2 regions of the Lysinibacillus sp. JK80 genome follow, and region 1 is predicted to be linked to the other one. Evidence: a T-box and tRNA genes for the amino acid it is inferred to sense, from the RefSeq annotation. Region 1 holds a T-box; the other holds one or more tRNA genes.
What was found. The T-box of region 1 lies ahead of tyrS (tyrosine--tRNA ligase). A T-box ahead of a tRNA ligase gene usually reads a tRNA of that ligase, here a tRNA-Tyr.
Positions count from the first base shown of each region.

Region 2: it encodes a tRNA-Tyr, which carries the amino acid that the T-box ahead of tyrS (tyrosine--tRNA ligase) is inferred to sense. The anticodon was not compared.

Region 1 covers NZ_CP058997.1:3,367,177-3,376,422, reverse strand. Annotated here, with positions in the region: gene HXV90_RS16935 (transglycosylase domain-containing protein) at 1-1,611, opposite strand, end outside; T-box leader at 1,714-1,922, shown strand; gene tyrS (tyrosine--tRNA ligase) at 2,006-3,274, shown strand; gene HXV90_RS16925 (cobalamin-binding protein) at 3,325-4,128, opposite strand; gene HXV90_RS16920 (iron-containing alcohol dehydrogenase) at 4,268-5,473, opposite strand; gene HXV90_RS16915 (MarR family winged helix-turn-helix transcriptional regulator) at 6,020-6,568, shown strand; partial or broken gene HXV90_RS16910 (MFS transporter) at 6,660-7,855, shown strand; gene rpsD (30S ribosomal protein S4) at 7,927-8,529, opposite strand; gene HXV90_RS16900 (sensor domain-containing diguanylate cyclase) at 8,997-9,246, shown strand, end outside.
Region 2 covers NZ_CP058997.1:4,415,748-4,424,993, reverse strand. Annotated here, with positions in the region: gene mbcS (acyl-CoA synthetase MbcS) at 1-1,005, opposite strand, end outside; tRNA gene HXV90_RS22225 (tRNA-Asn) at 1,275-1,351, shown strand; tRNA gene HXV90_RS22220 (tRNA-Glu) at 1,465-1,539, shown strand; tRNA gene HXV90_RS22215 (tRNA-Val) at 1,595-1,670, shown strand; tRNA gene HXV90_RS22210 (tRNA-Tyr) at 1,689-1,772, shown strand; tRNA gene HXV90_RS22205 (tRNA-Gln) at 1,787-1,861, shown strand; tRNA gene HXV90_RS22200 (tRNA-Lys) at 1,875-1,947, shown strand; gene rocF (arginase) at 2,133-3,038, shown strand; gene sigW (RNA polymerase sigma factor SigW) at 3,172-3,735, shown strand; gene HXV90_RS22185 (anti-sigma factor family protein) at 3,749-4,375, shown strand; gene cdaA (diadenylate cyclase CdaA) at 4,525-5,361, shown strand; gene HXV90_RS22175 (CdaR family protein) at 5,354-6,430, shown strand; gene glmM (phosphoglucosamine mutase) at 6,645-7,997, shown strand; gene HXV90_RS22165 (type 1 glutamine amidotransferase domain-containing protein) at 8,125-8,640, shown strand; gene glmS (glutamine--fructose-6-phosphate transaminase (isomerizing)) at 9,236-9,246, shown strand, end outside.

The DNA of each region.
Region 1 (9,246 bases):
TTTTGAGAATCCCATTTTTACTAACAAATCTGCAGGGCGTCTACTAATAATATCATTATATAAACGTAGTGCTGAAATATTTTGAGAATCTGCTAAAGCTTCACGTGCTGGAATAAGACCTCGCTCATCACTCGTAATATAGTTACTTGGACTCCAAGAACCGATTGAGAATTTCACGTCAACTAATGGACTACCCGCACCGATTACGCCATACTCAATGGCAGGTCCATAAACAAGTAATGGTTTCATTGTAGAACCGTTAGAACGATAAGCTTGTGTTGCATGGTTTACTTGAGTGGTTTTAAAGTCTCGACCACCGACAAAGCTTAAAATACGACCTGTCGTATTCTCTATTAAAATACTACCTACTTGTACCGGCATCTCAATATCAATTTCTTCACCAGTAACAGGATCTTTCCCTTTACCAGTATACGTATGACCATAATACTGGAAGTCTTTTGCTGCTTTTTGCATCGCATCATACATATCTTTATTAATGGTTGAATAAATACGATAGCCTTTTGAACGAACATCACGATCTGCTAAAATCGTATATTTATCCTTTAATTTTTTTTCTGACTTTAAGCGCTCTGGGTCAATCCCATCATCTTTTGCTAATTTTTCAGCAATAATATCTTTTGCACGAGCTTCAAGCTCATAAGTCAACCAAGGATAACGATCCTCCGCGCGCATTTCTGGTCCACGGAAATCGGCAGCAATATCATAGTTTAACGCTTCATTATACTGTGCATCATCAATATAACCAGCTTCTTTCATACGATAAAGTACTGTTTTCATACGATCAATACCTGGTTTCAAAGCTTCTTCACTTTTCAGTTCACCTGTATTTGTAAATGGTGTATAAGCAAATGGTGCCTGTGGAATACCAGCTATGTACGCAGCTTGAGGAAGAGTCAATTCTTTTGCTTTTACGCCAAAAATTCCTTCCGCAGCTGTTTCAACACCTGCAATATTTCGTCCTGAAGAGTTACGACCATAGGGAATGATATTTAAATAAGCCTCTAATATTTCTTCCTTCGTCATAAAATGTTCTAAACGCATCGCTAGTAAAATTTCCTTAGCTTTACGCTCGTATGATACTTCATTAGTTAGTACTTGGTTTTTAATAAGCTGCTGGGTAAGTGTAGAACCACCTGTCTGCGTTGCAGAGTTTGTGACATCTTGTAATAACCCACGAATAACTGCTTTAGGAACAATTCCGTTATGCTCTCGGAAATATTCATCTTCTGTTGCCAGAACAGCATTCACGACCTCTGGTGCAACATTGCTAAGCGAAGTTTCACGTCGATCTAAATCTGTCCTTAATTTCCCAATATAAATATCGTTGGCAAAATAAATCTCACTGGTTTCTTCATAGCTAAAAATTTGATCCCTTAACTCTTGTTTTGAGCGTAACGGTTCTTCTTTTACAAGAGAAGCAAAATAACCAGCTCCAACTGAACCGACAAATACAGTGCCAACCAATGCAAAGACTAAAAATAGTAAAAATAAGTTCCAGGTAACACTACCTGAAATACGTAATTTCTTCATCCATTTTTGTTCAAGTAATTCATCGATCTTTGCATTGATTTTTTCAATCCAATCTTTCAATGTATCGACCTCCTAAAATCTTGTCTATTATAGCACATATTGTTTTAGCACGAACATAGTTATTGACTTTGAAAAAGAATCGTATAAAATTATGTTTATAGTTTTCTGGTGATGAAGAGCTTGCAGTAGTGTCTATATTCCCTGTTTAGAGAGCCAGTGGTTGGTGAAAACTGGTCATATTGTAGAGACGAATTACGTGCTTGGAGCTTAGACGTGCGCGCCTGCGATAAAGGCGGCTGAATGAAGTGGAAGGTGGATGACATCTTCAAGCTGGGTGGTACCGCGTTAGTTTGCAACTTAACGTCCCTGCATGCAATTGTTTGCGTGTAGGGACTTTTTTTATTTAAACATGTCCATGCACGTAATGAATTTAACCATTTTAGGAGGAATGAACATGACAAACGAATTATTACAAGATTTAGAATGGCGTGGTTTGCTATACCAACAAACAGATGCGGAAGGCATGGCAAAATTATTAGATGAACAATCTGTATCTTTATACTGTGGGGTAGATCCAACAGCTGACTCCATGCATATTGGACATATTGTTCCATTGTTAACACTTCGTCGATTCCAAAAAGCGGGCCACCGTCCAATTTTACTTGTTGGTGGTGCGACAGGGATGATCGGTGACCCATCTGGCCGTTCAGAAGAGCGCCAATTACAAACAGTAGAGCAAATCGATAAAAACGTTCAAGGAATCCGTAGTCAATTAGAACGTATTTTCGAATTTGCGGAAGATGGCAATGGTGCTCAGCTTGTGAACAATCGTGACTGGATTGGTAATATAAACACAATTGAATTTTTACGTGATTACGGGAAACTAATTAACGTAAACTATATGTTAGCAAAAGATACGATTGCTTCTCGTCTTGACACAGGAATCTCGTTTACAGAGTTTGCCTATACGTTAATTCAAGGTATTGATTACAATCATTTATACAATCACTACAATTGCCGTATTCAAGTAGGTGGCTCTGACCAATGGGGTAATATTACAACAGGGTTAGAGGTTATTCGTAAAACACACGAGGAAGAAACGAAAGCCTTTGGAATTACGATTCCATTAGTAACAAAGGCAGATGGTACAAAGTTTGGTAAAACCGCAGGTGGTGCTGTTTGGCTAGATAGTAAGAAAACATCTCCATATGAATTCTACCAATTCTGGATCAATGCAGCTGATGCAGATGTCATAAAATACTTAAAAATCTTCACGTTCCTATCTCGTGAAGAAATTGAAGCTTTAGCCGTATCTGTAGAGGAGGAGCCACATTTACGTAAGGCCCAAAAGGCGCTAGCTGAAGAAATGACTCGTTTAATACATGGTCAAGAGGCATTAGAGCAAGCCATCCGTATTACAGCTGCTTTATTCTCAGGAGATCTAAAAGCACTTTCAGCCGAAGAAATGAAGGACGCTTTTAAAGACGTTCCTTCTATTGAAATGGCTAAAGAGGATAAAAACATTGTGGACCTACTTGTGGAGGCCGGCATTTCCTCTTCAAAACGTCAAGCACGTGAAGATGTATCAAATGGTGCTATTAGTGTAAACGGTGAAAAGGTAACAGATTTAGAATATGTAGTCGATGCGAAGGATCGTTTAGAGGATGCATTTAGCATTGTCCGTCGAGGTAAGAAAAAATATCATATGGTGAAATTTATCTAATTTCTATTTGCAAAACCACATCCCCAAAAACACTGGATGTGGTTTTTTCATCATAAGAAACTTGGAGGTTTTATTTGTTCATATTCTTTAGGATGCAGTATTTTTCCAAGCTTTATAGCACCTTCAATAAGTCGTGGAGAAGGGCGACAATACAGCCATTCTTCCATTACATGGAGCTGTTCCGATTGAATGGCATGTAACTCTTTGGCATTTGGACGTTTTAATAAATTAGCAGGTTGGATACGCTCAAATGCGACACCAACCCAAGCCATCATGATATAGTCAGGCTGGCGTTTAACAACATCTGTCCAATCTGTTTGAACACTAGCAAGCTCAACATCTTGAAATAGATTTATGCCACCAGCAAGAGCGCTAATTTCTGTTAGCCAATTTATTTTCCCAGGAGTGAAAATAGGGTTCGGCCACCATTCCCAATACAGGGTAGGTTTCTTCGGAATTGTTTGTGCAATGGAATACATTTTTTCGATGGAATGCATGTACTCTTCAGCAATTGTCTTTGCTTGTTCCTCCACTTGACAAGCTTTCCCGAGTGTCAGAAGATCTTGCGCAATTTCTTCTAATGAGTTTGCATTAAAAATAATATGAGGAATATTTCTTTCTTTTAGTGCCTCAATGTTTTTTTCCATACCAGGTACACTCAAGGAAGCCAGAACAAGATCAGGCTGTAATGCCTCTAATGCATCCATGTTAATTGATAAATCAGGCCCAAGCTGTGGTAGATCTTTAACCGATGATGGCCAATCAGAATAATCATCAACTCCAACGAGCTGGTCTGTCAGCCCTAAATAGGCGACTAATTCTGTATTGCTAGGACAAATTGAAATTAAACGCATATTATTTTCTCCTATTCTTTTTAAGAAAAGTATAGCGAGAGTTCCCGTGATAGACAATGTGTGTGTATCGAGTCCATAAAAAAGTGGAGAAAACATTTGTTTTCTCCATCCTTTGTATAGGCTTATAGGAAACCGTCGATTAAGAAAGGGCAACTGCCTCGAGTGACTCTTCTTTTTTCACAATAGGACCCATTGCATTTGTGATGATTTGTTTGATATCCTCTAGTGTTGCTTTACGAGGGTTCGTCTCAGCACACACATCTAATAATGCATTTTTTGCTAAGATCTCAATATCCTCATCTTTTGCACCTAATTCACGGAAGCCGCTAGGAATATTTAAATCTTGTGATAACTTCTCAATAGCTGTAATAGCCTTTTCAGCCGCATCTCGCTTACTTAAACCTTCTACATTTTCTCCTAATAATTCAGCGATACGAGCAAAGCGCTCTGTACGTGCTGTGACATTAAATCGACAAACATGTGGCAATAAAATAGCGTTGCACACGCCATGTGGTAGGTTATAGAAACCACCCAATTGATGAGCAATTGCATGAACATAGCCAAGTGATGCATTATTAAAGGCCATTCCCGCTAAAAATTGTGCATATACCATTTGTTCACGCGCTTCTATATCAGCTCCATTTGCATAGGCACGTGGTAGATATTCAGGAATTAGCTGAAGGACCTTTTCAGCACATGCGTCCGTGATTGGTGTAGCATTCGTAGAAACGAATGATTCAATAGCATGTGTTAGTGCATCGACCCCAGTAGCTGCCGTAAGAGCAGGAGGTAAACCAATCATTAATTCAGGATCGTTTATAGAAAGTAACGGTGTCACATGCTTATCAACAATGGCCATTTTTACTTTGCGTGCTGTATCCGTGATAATAGTGAAACGAGTCATTTCACTGGCAGTACCAGCAGTTGTATTAATTGCAATTAATGGCACAAGTGGATTTTGTGATTTATCAACGCCTTCATAATCATGAATGCGTCCACCATTCGAAGCAATAAGTCCGATACCTTTTGCTGCATCGTGTGCGCTGCCTCCTCCAAGAGAAACAATAGAATCACAGTTTTCCGCATGATACACGGAAATGCCATCTTCTATGTTTTGATCTGTTGGATTTGGTTCTGCTTTAGGGAAAATTGCTACATCAATTCCAGCAGCTGTAATGATGTTTGCAATTTGTTCTGAGAGACCTAATTTGTGTAGACCCTCATCTGTTACGATTAATGTCTTTTTCACTTCTAAATCATTTAAGCGTTTACCAACTTCTTGAATTGCTCCAGGTCCAAATAAGTTTGTTTTCGGCATAACAAATTGCTTTAGAACGTCTGACATATTTCCAACCCCTTTTAAAAAATTATTATTGCTTGAATGATGGTGAACCACCTTTCGCAATTCATCGTATTCTATTTTTTGTAAAAGTTCAACTCGTATTTTTATTAAAATTGTTAAATTTCTTCATGTTATTATTTTACAAAAAAGTTAAGGTGATGATAGGAGCATTGGAATGTTGTTTTGTTGTAGAATATTGAATTTAAAAAGGTTTTAAAAATATTTTACTATGAAAGTAAAATATATTTTTTGGAAAACAGTTCTATTTTGATGATCTAATGAATAGTAAATAACTGATATTTTGTTTTTATTATAAAGGTAGTGATTATGTTATTTTGAAACTATGTAATTGTTATTTTAAAGTACATAAAATTGCCACAATATAAGAGAAAAAATTATTGTTGGTTATAATAATCTGGGCAATGCGTCTGCGCTAAAAAAGTAGTGCATCATTTTGAAGAAATCAGTGAAAATAAAAATTCTTGCTTTGGATTAAATTTATAGTTAGAATAGTTGATAGTTAGATAATCTAATTAAAAGGTGATTGTAATGACAAAAAGTAAGAAAACGTACACACATGAAGATGATTTACCTGTATTAGGGGTAGAGCCGTATATTGAACTGATTCAAATGTCTTCTTCAAGTGATACAAATCGAGAAGATGCCAAGCTGGGATTAATGTTGTTATGGTTAAGTGATTATGTGCTGGATGTAGCAGACAATGAGTTAGCTCCTTTTGGCATTACGGAAAGTAAATTAGACTTATTACTATTGCTGACTCTACATGAAGATAGACGAGCGACTCCATCAGCTTTAGCTCAACGATTAGGAATTACGAGAGCATCAGCAACGTCAATGCTTGATTGGCTAGAAAAGAGAAATCTTGTTGTACGGAATCATAGTAAAGAAGATCGGAGGAAGGTCTATGTAAGTTTAACGGATGAAGGTCGTGCTTTTATAACGAAAGTGTTACCGACTTATTGGTCGTCATGTGCTTCTAATTTAATTGATTTGGAACCTGATGAACGAAAAGTATTTGAAAAGCTAGTGAGTAAATTATTAAAATCTATTCAAAGAAAATTAAAGGTGGAACGTTAAACTGTAGCTATGTTGGTACAGTTTAATTTTTAATCGTTTAATTAGATTATCTAACTATAAGTTAATCGAACTAAAAAGGTGATGTATTTAAATGAACATTGTAATTTCAGGAAATCGAGCAAATTATGCTTTAATGACAACTATTTTATCCTGGACAGGTATGGTAGTGATGTCGAGTCTCTATTTAACAATACCTCTGATTAGTGTATTCAGTGATTATTTTCATATTTCATTGACTAAAGCGGGTTTTACATCTAGTGTTTTTTCACTTGGATTTGCACTAGGGTGTTTTTTTATGGTGCGATATCAGAAAAATATGGTCGTAAAAATATCATTGTATTTGGGCTTTTTTCATTAAGCGTAATAACGTTACTTCTAGGCTTAGTTAATGACTTTTCTTTTATCCTTCTATTGAGAGGATTACAGGGGCTTGCGGCAGCAACATTTTCACCAGTAGCACTTGCCTATATTCTTGAGTTTTTTCCAAATGATCGAAAAGTTGGGGCAGTAGGTTTTATCAGTACGGGATTTCTTGTAGCGGGTATAGTTGGTCAGGTGTTTAGTGGATATGTAAGCGACCATAGTCATTGGCACGTCATCTTTTATGTACTTGCTGTAGTGTATGTTATGACTGCTTTGTTAGTCGTGTGGATCTTACCGAAGGGAATAATTCAGAATGAAACTAAAAATATATGGGCTCCTCTGAAGAGAATTGGTATTATTTTCACCAATAGAAATTTGATCTTTAGTTATATCATTGCGTTTGCATTATTAATGTCATTTGTCAGTATGTACATTATTCTAGGGGCTTATTTAACGAGTGATTTCTTTGGTATGAAAAGTCAGAACCTTATCTACATTCGTATCTTTGGGATAGTGGGGATGGTTATGTCACCATTTGCGGGGAAAATAGCAAAGCGTTTTAATGTGCTGTTTGTACTGAAAATGGCCTTAACTCTTTCGATTATTGCACTGACCGCGATGAGCTTTATTTCAACTATAGCCGGTTTAACAATCAGTAGTATTTTATTTGTTGGTGGGATTGCACTTGCTGTTCCTTCATTAGTAACGCTTGTTAGTCAGTTAGGTTGGAATATGGGAGGGATTGCAGTTTCTATGTACACAGTAATTTTATTTGCTGGAACAAATGTTGCACCGTTCATATCTGCTTATTTCATACAATTTGGTAGCTTTACTGTAGCCTTCCTCTTACTTGCTACAATACTCGGTACTGGATTAGTTTTTGCGCTAATGATTAAAAGCGGAAAAAACGTAGGTTCTAATTGATTGTTCATAGAAAAAAAGCCCTGAAGCCTTGGTATACAAGGGATTTCAGGGCTTTTATTAGCATCAATTGATTAACGAGAGTAGTACTCTACGATGAATGCTTCGTTGATTTCAGCTGATAATTCAGAACGCTCTGGAAGGCGAGTGAATGTACCTTCTTTTTTGTCAGCATCGAATGTTAAGTAGTCAGGTACGAAGTTGTTTACTTCGATTGCTTCTACTACTACAGCAAGGTTTTGAGATTTTTCACGAAGAGAAATCGTTTGACCTGGTTTTACGCTGTATGATGGGATATCAACGCGTTTGCCATCTACTAAGATGTGACCGTGGTTAACTAATTGACGAGCTCCACGACGAGTACGAGCTAAACCTAAACGGTAAACTAAGTTGTCAAGGCGAGTTTCAAGAAGGATCATGAAGTTTTCACCGTGAACACCTTTCATTTTACCAGCGCGGTTAAATAGAGTACGGAATTGACGTTCGTTCATACCATACATATGACGAAGTTTTTGTTTTTCTTGAAGTTGTAAACCGTATTCTGATAATTTTTTACGTTGGTTTGGACCGTGTTGTCCTGGTGCGTAAGGACGTTTTTCGATTTCTTTACCTGTACCGCTTAGTGAGATACCAAGACGACGTGATAATTTCCAAGATGGACCTGTATAACGAGACATATTGTTGTCTCCTCCTTTAAATTTGGTTTTTTGTTGTAAAACAAAAACCAGTAGTACCCATTCTTACACGCATTTTATTTTCATGTACTTTCGCCTATGCAGCCGTTAGGTTACACAATACACCATCTAATTTTCATTGCTGATCATCTAAGTGGTTGTACATCAGAAAATAGAGGAATAAAATACAATCATAAGCTTATACCACTGCTGCGTTTATTTTACACAACCTCCATTGTAACTGCTTCGGACAAGGACGTCAATTATTAGCTAGTAAAAAAATTTAAAAGAACATAGTAGGAAATTCCTCACTACCTATTTAAAATAATATGGGAATAGTTAATGATACGCTGTGTTATGTAAATTGTAAAAGTAAGGGATAATTACATAGTCAAAATGACACAAATTATGTATAATATATTATAAGTTAATAGTAATTGATTTGGACGTTATATAGAAAAGGTGATTTCATGACAGACCATTTACAAACGCTAAAATATATAAAATCTGATGTTTTGAGCTTTTGGGTGAGTTCTTATGAAGAACAAACTAGTTTTAATGGGTATTTTTGTTCATTGAAACAGTTTCTAAAGAAGCGCTTGAAAATTGATAATGCTGCTTTTCTTAGTTTTGAAGGTAATTCCTTAATCCCAATCGAAGAGATGGCTTCATTAACAATTGAAACAAAGCTAAATGCTGTGTCATGGCTGATGATCGAAG
Region 2 (9,246 bases), 1.0 Mb from region 1:
GTTTTCGAGTGTACCAATTAATAATGTGTTTTCTGTTTGTCCATAGCCGTCACGTACTTTTAGTCCAAAATGATTCATAAATGTTTCGATAACTGGACGATTTAAAGGTTCACCAGCAGAAACGGCACTACGTAGAGATGATAGATTGTAGTCTTGTAAATTATCGATTTTCGCCATAATCCGGTATTCAGTCGGTGTACAACATAGAACATTAACTTTTTCATCCTGCATTAATTGAAGATAGGTTTTTGCATCGAATCCACCATGATAGACAAATGCAGTAGCACCGAGCATGATTGTGGATAAAAAAGGACTCCATATCCACTTTTGCCAACCAGGAGCAGCTGTTGCCCACACGAGGTCTCCTTCACGTACACAAAGCCATTTTGAAGCTGCAGTTCTAATATGTGCATATCCCCAGCCATGTGAATGAACAACGCCTTTAGGTTTACCAGTTGTACCAGATGTATAAGAAAGGAATGCCATGTCATCACGTGTAGTAGCTACGGCTGTAAATGTAGCTGGCTGGCTGCTTGCTAATTCATCTAAAGAAGTCCAATCTCCTTTCGCAGAACCGATCACTAGTTTATTTTTCAATGCGTCTACAGAAGAAGCAATTTGATCAACTTCACTAGTAAAAGCCTCATAAGCAATAACTGCACTAGCAGAAGAATGTTCCATCCGATATTCTAAATCGCTTGCACGTAGCATCTCTGAACATGAAATGGGTACGATACCAGCCTTTAAGCAGCCTAGAAAAACGAAATAGGCTTCTGGAAGTCGAGGAATAATAACTAATACACGATCACCTTTTTGAAGCCCCTTCTCCGTAAAAGCGTTTGCGTATTGATTCATTTTTTGGTTAAGCTCCACATAAGAAACTGTACGTCTCTCTTGTTGTGTATTTAACCAACGTATTGCTTGGCGATCACTATCTTGCGAAAATTTTTCTAATTCCTCTGTGATGTTATAAAATTCAGGTGCAATTAAATCATTTGATACCATCTTGAACATCCTCCCCCAGAAAATTTGATAGAAAATTCATAAAACTATTTTTATTTTAACAATTACAATAATATACAGCAAGAATATTTAGTACGTTAAATAGAAATATTAGAATTAATAGAGAACTATTATGCTTTCAAACGAATATAGGAGCATACTTCGACAAAAAATATAAAAATTTTCACAAAATGTGTTGCATTATTTATAATGCTTGCTATAATAATAAATGTACTTAAGAGGTTGTCTAAAACCAAAGTGAATAGCATTGTTCCGAAGTAGCTCAGTTGGTAGTAGCACCTGACTGTTAATCAGGTTGTCGCAGGTTCGAGTCCTGCCTTCGGAGCCATTTTTTTGTCCTTTTTTCAAATGCTATAATACATAAAAAAAATTGTGGAAAAGCATTGCAATTATTAATGAAAAATGTTATTATAATTCTTGTCTTGTTTGAGACGTAATATTGGCCCCTTGGTCAAGTGGTTAAGACACCGCCCTTTCACGGCGGTAACACGGGTTCGAATCCCGTAGGGGTCACCATTTAAAACATAGGCTTTATAAAGAATATAAACTGTGATATAACACCTGTTTCTATGGAGGATTAGCTCAGCTGGGAGAGCATCTGCCTTACAAGCAGAGGGTCGGCGGTTCGAGCCCGTCATCCTCCACCATTCTTATTGTGTTATTTCGGAGGGGTAGCGAAGTGGCTAAACGCGGCGGACTGTAAATCCGCTCCTTAGGGTTCGGCGGTTCGAATCCGTCCCCCTCCACCAGTTTTATAAATGATTGGGGTATAGCCAAGCGGTAAGGCAACGGATTTTGATTCCGTCATGCCTAGGTTCGAATCCTAGTACCCCAGCCATTTTTTCTTTTATGAGCCATTAGCTCAGTTGGTAGAGCATCTGACTTTTAATCAGAGGGTCGAAGGTTCGAGTCCTTCATGGCTCACTTTTTTAGAATGAAAATTATTCAAAAGTGTTATATTAACTACAGATAACTAATCTCTTGCTGAAAACAGTAGGAGATTTTTTTATGTTATTTATAAATGAATAAATATACAATTTTTTGTCGAGTTGAGCCAAGTGGTATGTAGGCTTTACAATAATCTTATAACTTTTAGGGGGTATAAAAACATGAATAAACTTAATATTTCTATTATTGGAGTACCAACAGATTACGGACAAACACGCCGTGGGGTAGATATGGGACCAAGTGCTATTCGATATGCAGGTATTGTTGAACGTTTAGAGGCTATCGGACACGATGTACAGGATCAAGGGGATATTCGTGTTAGTCAAAAGCTTGCTGACGGAGCTGTGGATGAAAAATTACTAAATTTAGAGGAAGTTGTAGATGTTAGTACTGCATTAGCAAATAGTGTGCATGAAGTAGTGGAACAAAAGAAATTCCCACTCGTATTTGGTGGAGACCATAGCATTGCTATTGGAACATTAGCTGGATTAGGTGAGCATTACAAAAATCTCGGTGTTATCTGGTATGACGCTCATGCAGATTTAAATACACCTGAAACAACACCTTCAGGCAATATACATGGGATGCCGTTAGCTGTTAGTATTGGGCTAGGACATGAACGTTTAGTGCAAATTCGCAACTATGCTCCAAAAATTAAGCCAGAAAACGTGATTATTATTGGAGCTCGTTCAGTAGACCCAGGAGAACGTGAATTGATACGTCAACAAGGAATTAAAGTATATACAATGCATGAAATCGACCGACTTGGCATGACACGTGTGATGGAAGATGCACTTGCTTATTTAAAGGAACGAAATGTTGATGGCTTACATTTATCACTTGATTTAGACGGATTAGATCCACTTTATACGCCAGGTGTGGGTACACCAGTTCCAGGCGGAATTACGTACCGAGAAAGCCATTTAGCAATGGAAATGTTACAAGAATCAGGCATGGTAACTTCAGCAGAGTTTGTAGAGGTAAATCCTATATTAGATGAAAAGAATACAACAGCAAATGTGGCTGTTGCATTAATGGGATCTTTATTTGGCGAAACACTAGTTTAAAGAAAATTTGACAAAAAATTGCCTGTTGCCACATTGCATAAAAATCTTTTGCTATAATTGAATTAAAACGAAACTTTTCTTATTGGTGCTTCGTATAGTATAAGACAGTTGTAAAGGTGGAGAAGTCAACACAATGGATGCGTTAGTAAATAAGAGAATAAAACAAGTGCTTAAAGGCGATCAAAACGCATTTGCCGATATTGTGAGTCTCTATCAGCACAAACTGTACCAAGTATGCTATCGAATGTTAGGCAACAAACAAGAGTCTGAAGACATTGCTCAAGAGGCTTTTGTGCGAGCTTATATGAACTTGCATACATTTGATCAGAAAAGAAAGTTTTCAACGTGGCTTTATCGCATAGCGACAAACCTCTGCATTGACCGTATTCGAAAAAAGAAACCGGATTATTATTTAGATGCAGAAGTAGCTGGTACAGAAGGGCTTGATATGTATTCGCAAATCGCAGCAGATGACCAGCTACCAGAGGAGCAGTTAGAACAAATGGAGCTGCAAGATCGCATTCAATATGAAATTGGACGATTGCCGGATAAATACCGTTCGGTTATAGTATTGAAATATATAGAAGAGTTATCGTTACAAGAGATTAGCGAGATTTTAGATATGCCGCTTGGAACGGTGAAAACGAGGATTCACCGCGGACGTGAGGCATTACGTAAGCAATTAAACAATCTGTAGGAGGGGGAGCGTCATGAATACTTGTCCAGAGCATATTATAGACTATATGCATGATTATTTAGACGGTGACATTAGTCGTGAGCATGAGCAAGAGTTGAAACAACACTTGCATACATGTAATGATTGTAAACAGTTGATGCAAGAATTGAGTGAAACAATCGCCTTTGTGAAGAGTGCTTCCCACATTACAGCGCCTCCGAGTTTTGAAGCAGCAGTTATGGCTCGTTTACCAAAACCAAAAAGTCGAGTAGGTATACAAAAATGGATTCGCCGGCATCCGTTCTTTGTGGCAGCAGCAGTATTTTGCTTATTCATGAGTGCTACATTATTGGGTAGCTTCATGGATGACCAGCATTTCTCGGTGACCAAGCAACCTAATTTAGTTGTGGATGGTCAAACAGTGATTGTCCCTGAAGGAGAAGTGGTAAAAGGCGATATTGTTGTGAAAAATGGCGATTTGATTGTTGAAGGTGAAGTTGATGGCAACGTCACAGTAATCAACGGGCAATATATGGCATCTTCAGCGGTAGTTTCAGGGAGAATCGAAGAAATTGACGAAGTATTTGAATGGTTATGGTATACAATTAAAAATTCTGTTAAGACAGCCATGACATTTGAGGAAAAAGAAGAAACTAAATAACACTCTATACGTCCTAAAAAATAGTGCACGTGAGAGGCTGAAAGGTCTACTCTTCTGAGTAGACTTTTTATTTGAAAAAAGTTACATTTGATAAGAATGTGATATACTTGAATGTGTATGGATTCGTAATGAAAAGTGGGGGATGCCACGTGCAAATTATCGAACATTTCACGGATTTAACACCTGTGAATATTGTTATTAACTTCATTGATGTACTGCTCGTTTGGTACGTTGTTTATAAAGTCTTAACCCTCATTAAAGGTACGAAGGCTGTCCAATTACTTAAGGGAATATTCGTCATTATTATTGCACGAATTGCAACAGACCTTTTAGGGTTACAAACACTTGGCTGGATGCTACAACAAGTTATTGAGTTTGGTTTCCTAGCGATTATTATTATTTTCCAACCTGAAATCAGACGTGGTTTAGAACAAATTGGACGAGGAAAGCTATTCCAACGTTCATCAAGTCAAGAAGAAGAAGAACAAACAAGACTTATTGAGGCTATGAAGAAGTCTGTAAGTTATATGGCTAAACGTCGAATAGGTGCGTTAATTTCTATTGAAAAAGAAACAGGTCTTAATGAATATATTGAAACAGGTATAGGGCTAAATGCTGAAATATCATCAGAATTACTGATTAATATCTTTATACCAAATACCCCGCTACATGATGGGGCTGTTATTATGCAAAAAGATAAAGTTACAGCAGCGGCTTGTTATTTACCTTTATCTGAAAGCCCATTTATTTCAAAAGAGTTAGGGACACGCCACCGTGCTGCTCTTGGCTTAAGTGAAGTTACAGATGCTATTACAATTGTTGTGTCAGAAGAAACAGGCGCAATTAGTATAACATTAAATGGTAATCTCCATCGAAATCTATCTCTAGAGGAGTTTGAAACATTATTAAGAAAAATGTGGTTCGGATCAGTACAAGAATCAAATGCATCCTCTAAGTTGACTTGGAGGGGGAAAAAGAATGGATAAAATGATGGATAGCCCTTGGGTACTTAGAATCATCGCGCTATTTTTAGCTTTTTTGCTTTTTTTCTCAGTGCGTACTGAGTTGTCACCTTTAAATAAAGCTACCTCAAATGAACAAACGGATGTTATTCGTGATGTTCCAGTGGATGTTTATTACGATAATGAGAATCTTATTGTGACAGGTTTACCTGAAACTGTGGATGTAACGATAGAAGGTCCCATGGCATTGGTTTTAAAAGCAAAGGGAGCTAAGGATTTTTCTATATTTGCGGATTTGAGCAATTTATTGCTGGGAGAGCATGATGTAAAACTGCAATACGAAAATATTTCAGAAAAGTTAAAGGTGACATTAGACCCTGCAACTGTTCATGTGAATATTGAGGAAAAGGTCACGCAGGAGTTCCGAGTGGACCCTGAAATGAACAAACGTTTAATCGAAGAAGGTTTTATCTTAAAAGAAATGACGGCCAACCCGCCAACTGTTTATGTAACAGGTGCAAAAAGTGCTATTGAAAGCATTAGTTATGTAAAAGCAACTGTTACAGGAGAGCAGGGCTTGAAGCAATCATTCACGCAGGAAGCAGCTGTAAAAGTATTAGATAGAGATTTAAATAAGTTAGACGTGACTATTGAACCTGAAATTGTGAAAGTTCAAGTAGATATAGCGGAGTATAGTCGAGAGATCCCAGTTGTCCTTAAGGAAACAGGGCAAGCTGCCGAAGACATTACCATTAACTCATTAACATTTACACCAAAAATGATCAAAGTGTATGGTAGAAAATCAATTATTGACAGTTTAACATCCATTCCAATAACAGTTGACCTGTCAAAAATTACTGAGTCCAAAACTTATGAATTTGATGTAAAATTACCAGATGGTGTGACAAAAATATCTGACAAGAAAATAAAAGTGAAGGCAGATATTACAAAGGTTGAACAAGAAGAACAGCAGAAAACACCAGCTTCTACAGAGGAAACGCCACCTCCAACTGAAGAACCTGATGTGACAGATGAGAGTACTACAACTGATAAAAATACGTCAACTGAGGAATCGGAAGATATTGATTCTTAAACAATATGTGACTATAATTTTATTTTGATTCTAAATCAAAAATCCAATCAGGTTTGTAATTCAGGTTTCATCAAACAAACTGGCAGAGTGGAATATTAATAATTACCAATGAAATGAACAAAAGCAGACTTTTCCAAAAGTAAGCGGACAAGTGTCTAATGCTTGATAGAAACTCACTAGGCACTGTCTTGCATTGAAGGAGAGAATAAGTAGAATGGGTAAATATTTTGGAACAGATGGCGTCCGTGGCGTCGCGAATAGTGAATTAACACCAGAATTTGCATTTAAACTTGGTCGTATAGGCGGCTATGTTTTAACAAAAGATGCAACTGACCGTCCAAAGGTTTTAATTGGTCGTGACACACGTATTTCAGGCGAGATGCTTGAAGGTGCACTTGTGGCTGGTCTTTTATCAATTGGGGTAGAGGTAATGCGTCTGGGTATTATTTCAACACCAGGTGTGGCATACCTTACTCGAATTATGAGCGCAGATGCAGGCGTCATGATTTCAGCTTCACATAACCCAGTTGCAGATAACGGTATTAAATTTTTCGGTCCTGATGGCTTTAAGCTAACAGATGCACAGGAAGCGGAAATTGAAGCGTTAATTGATGCGCAAGAGGATACATTACCACGTCCTATAGGAGCAGATTTAGGATCTGTAAGTGACTATTTCGAAGGTGGTCAAAAATATATTCAATACTTAAAGCAAACAGTGGATGAAGAATTTGATGGTATCCATGTAGCGCTTGATTGTGCACATGGTGCAACTTCATCTTTAGCTACACATTTATTTGCTGATTTAGAAGCTGACATTTCTACAATGGGTGCTTCTCCAACTGGCTTAAATATCAATGATGGTGTAGGCTCAACACATCCAGAAGGACTAGCTAAATTTGTTACTGAAAAAGGTGCAGATGTTGGTTTAGCCTTTGATGGCGATGGAGACCGTTTAATTGCTGTAGATGAAAACGGAAAAATTGTTGACGGTGACCAAATTATGTTTATCATTGGTAAGCATTTAAATGCGGTAGGGCGTTTAAAGAAGCAAACAATTGTTTCAACAGTAATGAGCAATATGGGCTTCTATAAAGCTGTGGCTGACAATGGTATGCAAAGTGTACAAACAGCTGTAGGTGATCGTTATGTTGTGGAAGAAATGCGTGCGAATGAATACAATTTAGGTGGCGAGCAATCAGGGCATATCGTCTTTCTAGATTTTAATACAACAGGTGATGGCTTACTGACAGGAATTCAGCTTGTCAACATTATGAAAGCGACGGGTAAAAAGCTTTCAGAACTTGCAGCTGAAATGAAAATCTACCCTCAGCGTCTTGTCAATGTGCGTGTAACAGATAAGCATGCTGTGACTGATAATGCGAAAGTAGCTGCAGTAATTGCAGAGGTAGAAACTGAAATGGCTGGAAATGGTCGTGTTTTAGTACGTCCTTCAGGTACAGAGCCATTAGTACGTGTCATGGTGGAAGCAGCAACAGAAACGGATTGCGAGCGTTTTGTCGAGCGTATTGCAGATGTTGTACGTGTAGAAATGGGCCTAACAGAATAAGAAATAGAGTGTAAACCCGATTTCCGTAAACAGGAAATCGGGTTTACTTATTTGAAAGGAATGTTTTAAATAAGCGAGATGGGGAACAGTAATTAGGAGTCACAATAACAAGGAGTGTTTAATTGATATGGCTAAAATTGCTACAGTTATAACAGATATGTTTGAGGACATTGAGTTTACAAGCCCTAAAGAAGCTTTGGAAGCAGCTGGGCATCAGCTAGTAACAATTGATATCGAAGCAGGCAAGGAAGTTAAGGGTAAGCATGGAGAGTCCGTGAAAATTGATAAAGGCATTGATGAAGTAAAAGCAACAGATTACGATGCATTATTTATTCCTGGTGGTTTTTCTCCCGATATATTACGTGCGGATGATCGTATAGTAGCATTTGCAAAGTCCTTTATGGATGAAATGAAGCCTACCTTTGCCATTTGTCATGGACCACAACTTCTTATTACTGCAAAGACATTAAATGGGCGTGACGCCACAGGTTATAAATCCATCCAAGTGGATTTAGAAAATGCAGGGGCAATCTTCCATGATGAAGAAGTATTTGTCTGTCAAAAACAGCTTGTAACAAGTAGAACGCCAGATGATCTTCCTGCATTTAATAGAGAAATTGTTAAATTATTAGACAGTAAATAAAGGATAGGCACAAGCATTTTAAATGCTTGTGCCTATTTTGTATGACAATGCTTATCAAAGTGCATATGTATCGCTTTGTCTACATATTTGTCACCAAAAAGCTTTAGGACTAGGTGTTTTTTATAACGAAAATTTGACGAATAGCATATGATTGAGTATGATGGAGAAGTTGAAGATGAGGTCCGACCTTATCCTTTAACGAGCGCCTAAGGAGGGAAGAAAGCGCAAAATCGGAAAACAATTATAGCGCCTGAGCTGAAGAAATCGGACGAAAAGATCTTCAGCAGACGAGGTGGAGGTTTATCGAAAATTCGGCGGATGCCTCCCAATCGACATACCCGATTGTCATTTTCCATTTTGAAAGCATTTGAGTGATTGAATGTACAGAAAATGGAGAAGGTATTGTAAAAGCAATAGATAAATAGATGAAGCTTCACATATCGAAGGTCTCTATTCAGTTGGCTGAATAGCTTGTGTGTATTGGAGTGCTTTATTTTTTATAAAAATAAAGCTTCGCTGTACATTCAAAAAAATTCGATAGGATGAGGCCTAGTTTGTCATTGCGTTAAATTGACATTATCGGAGGACGAGAATTATGTGTGGAAT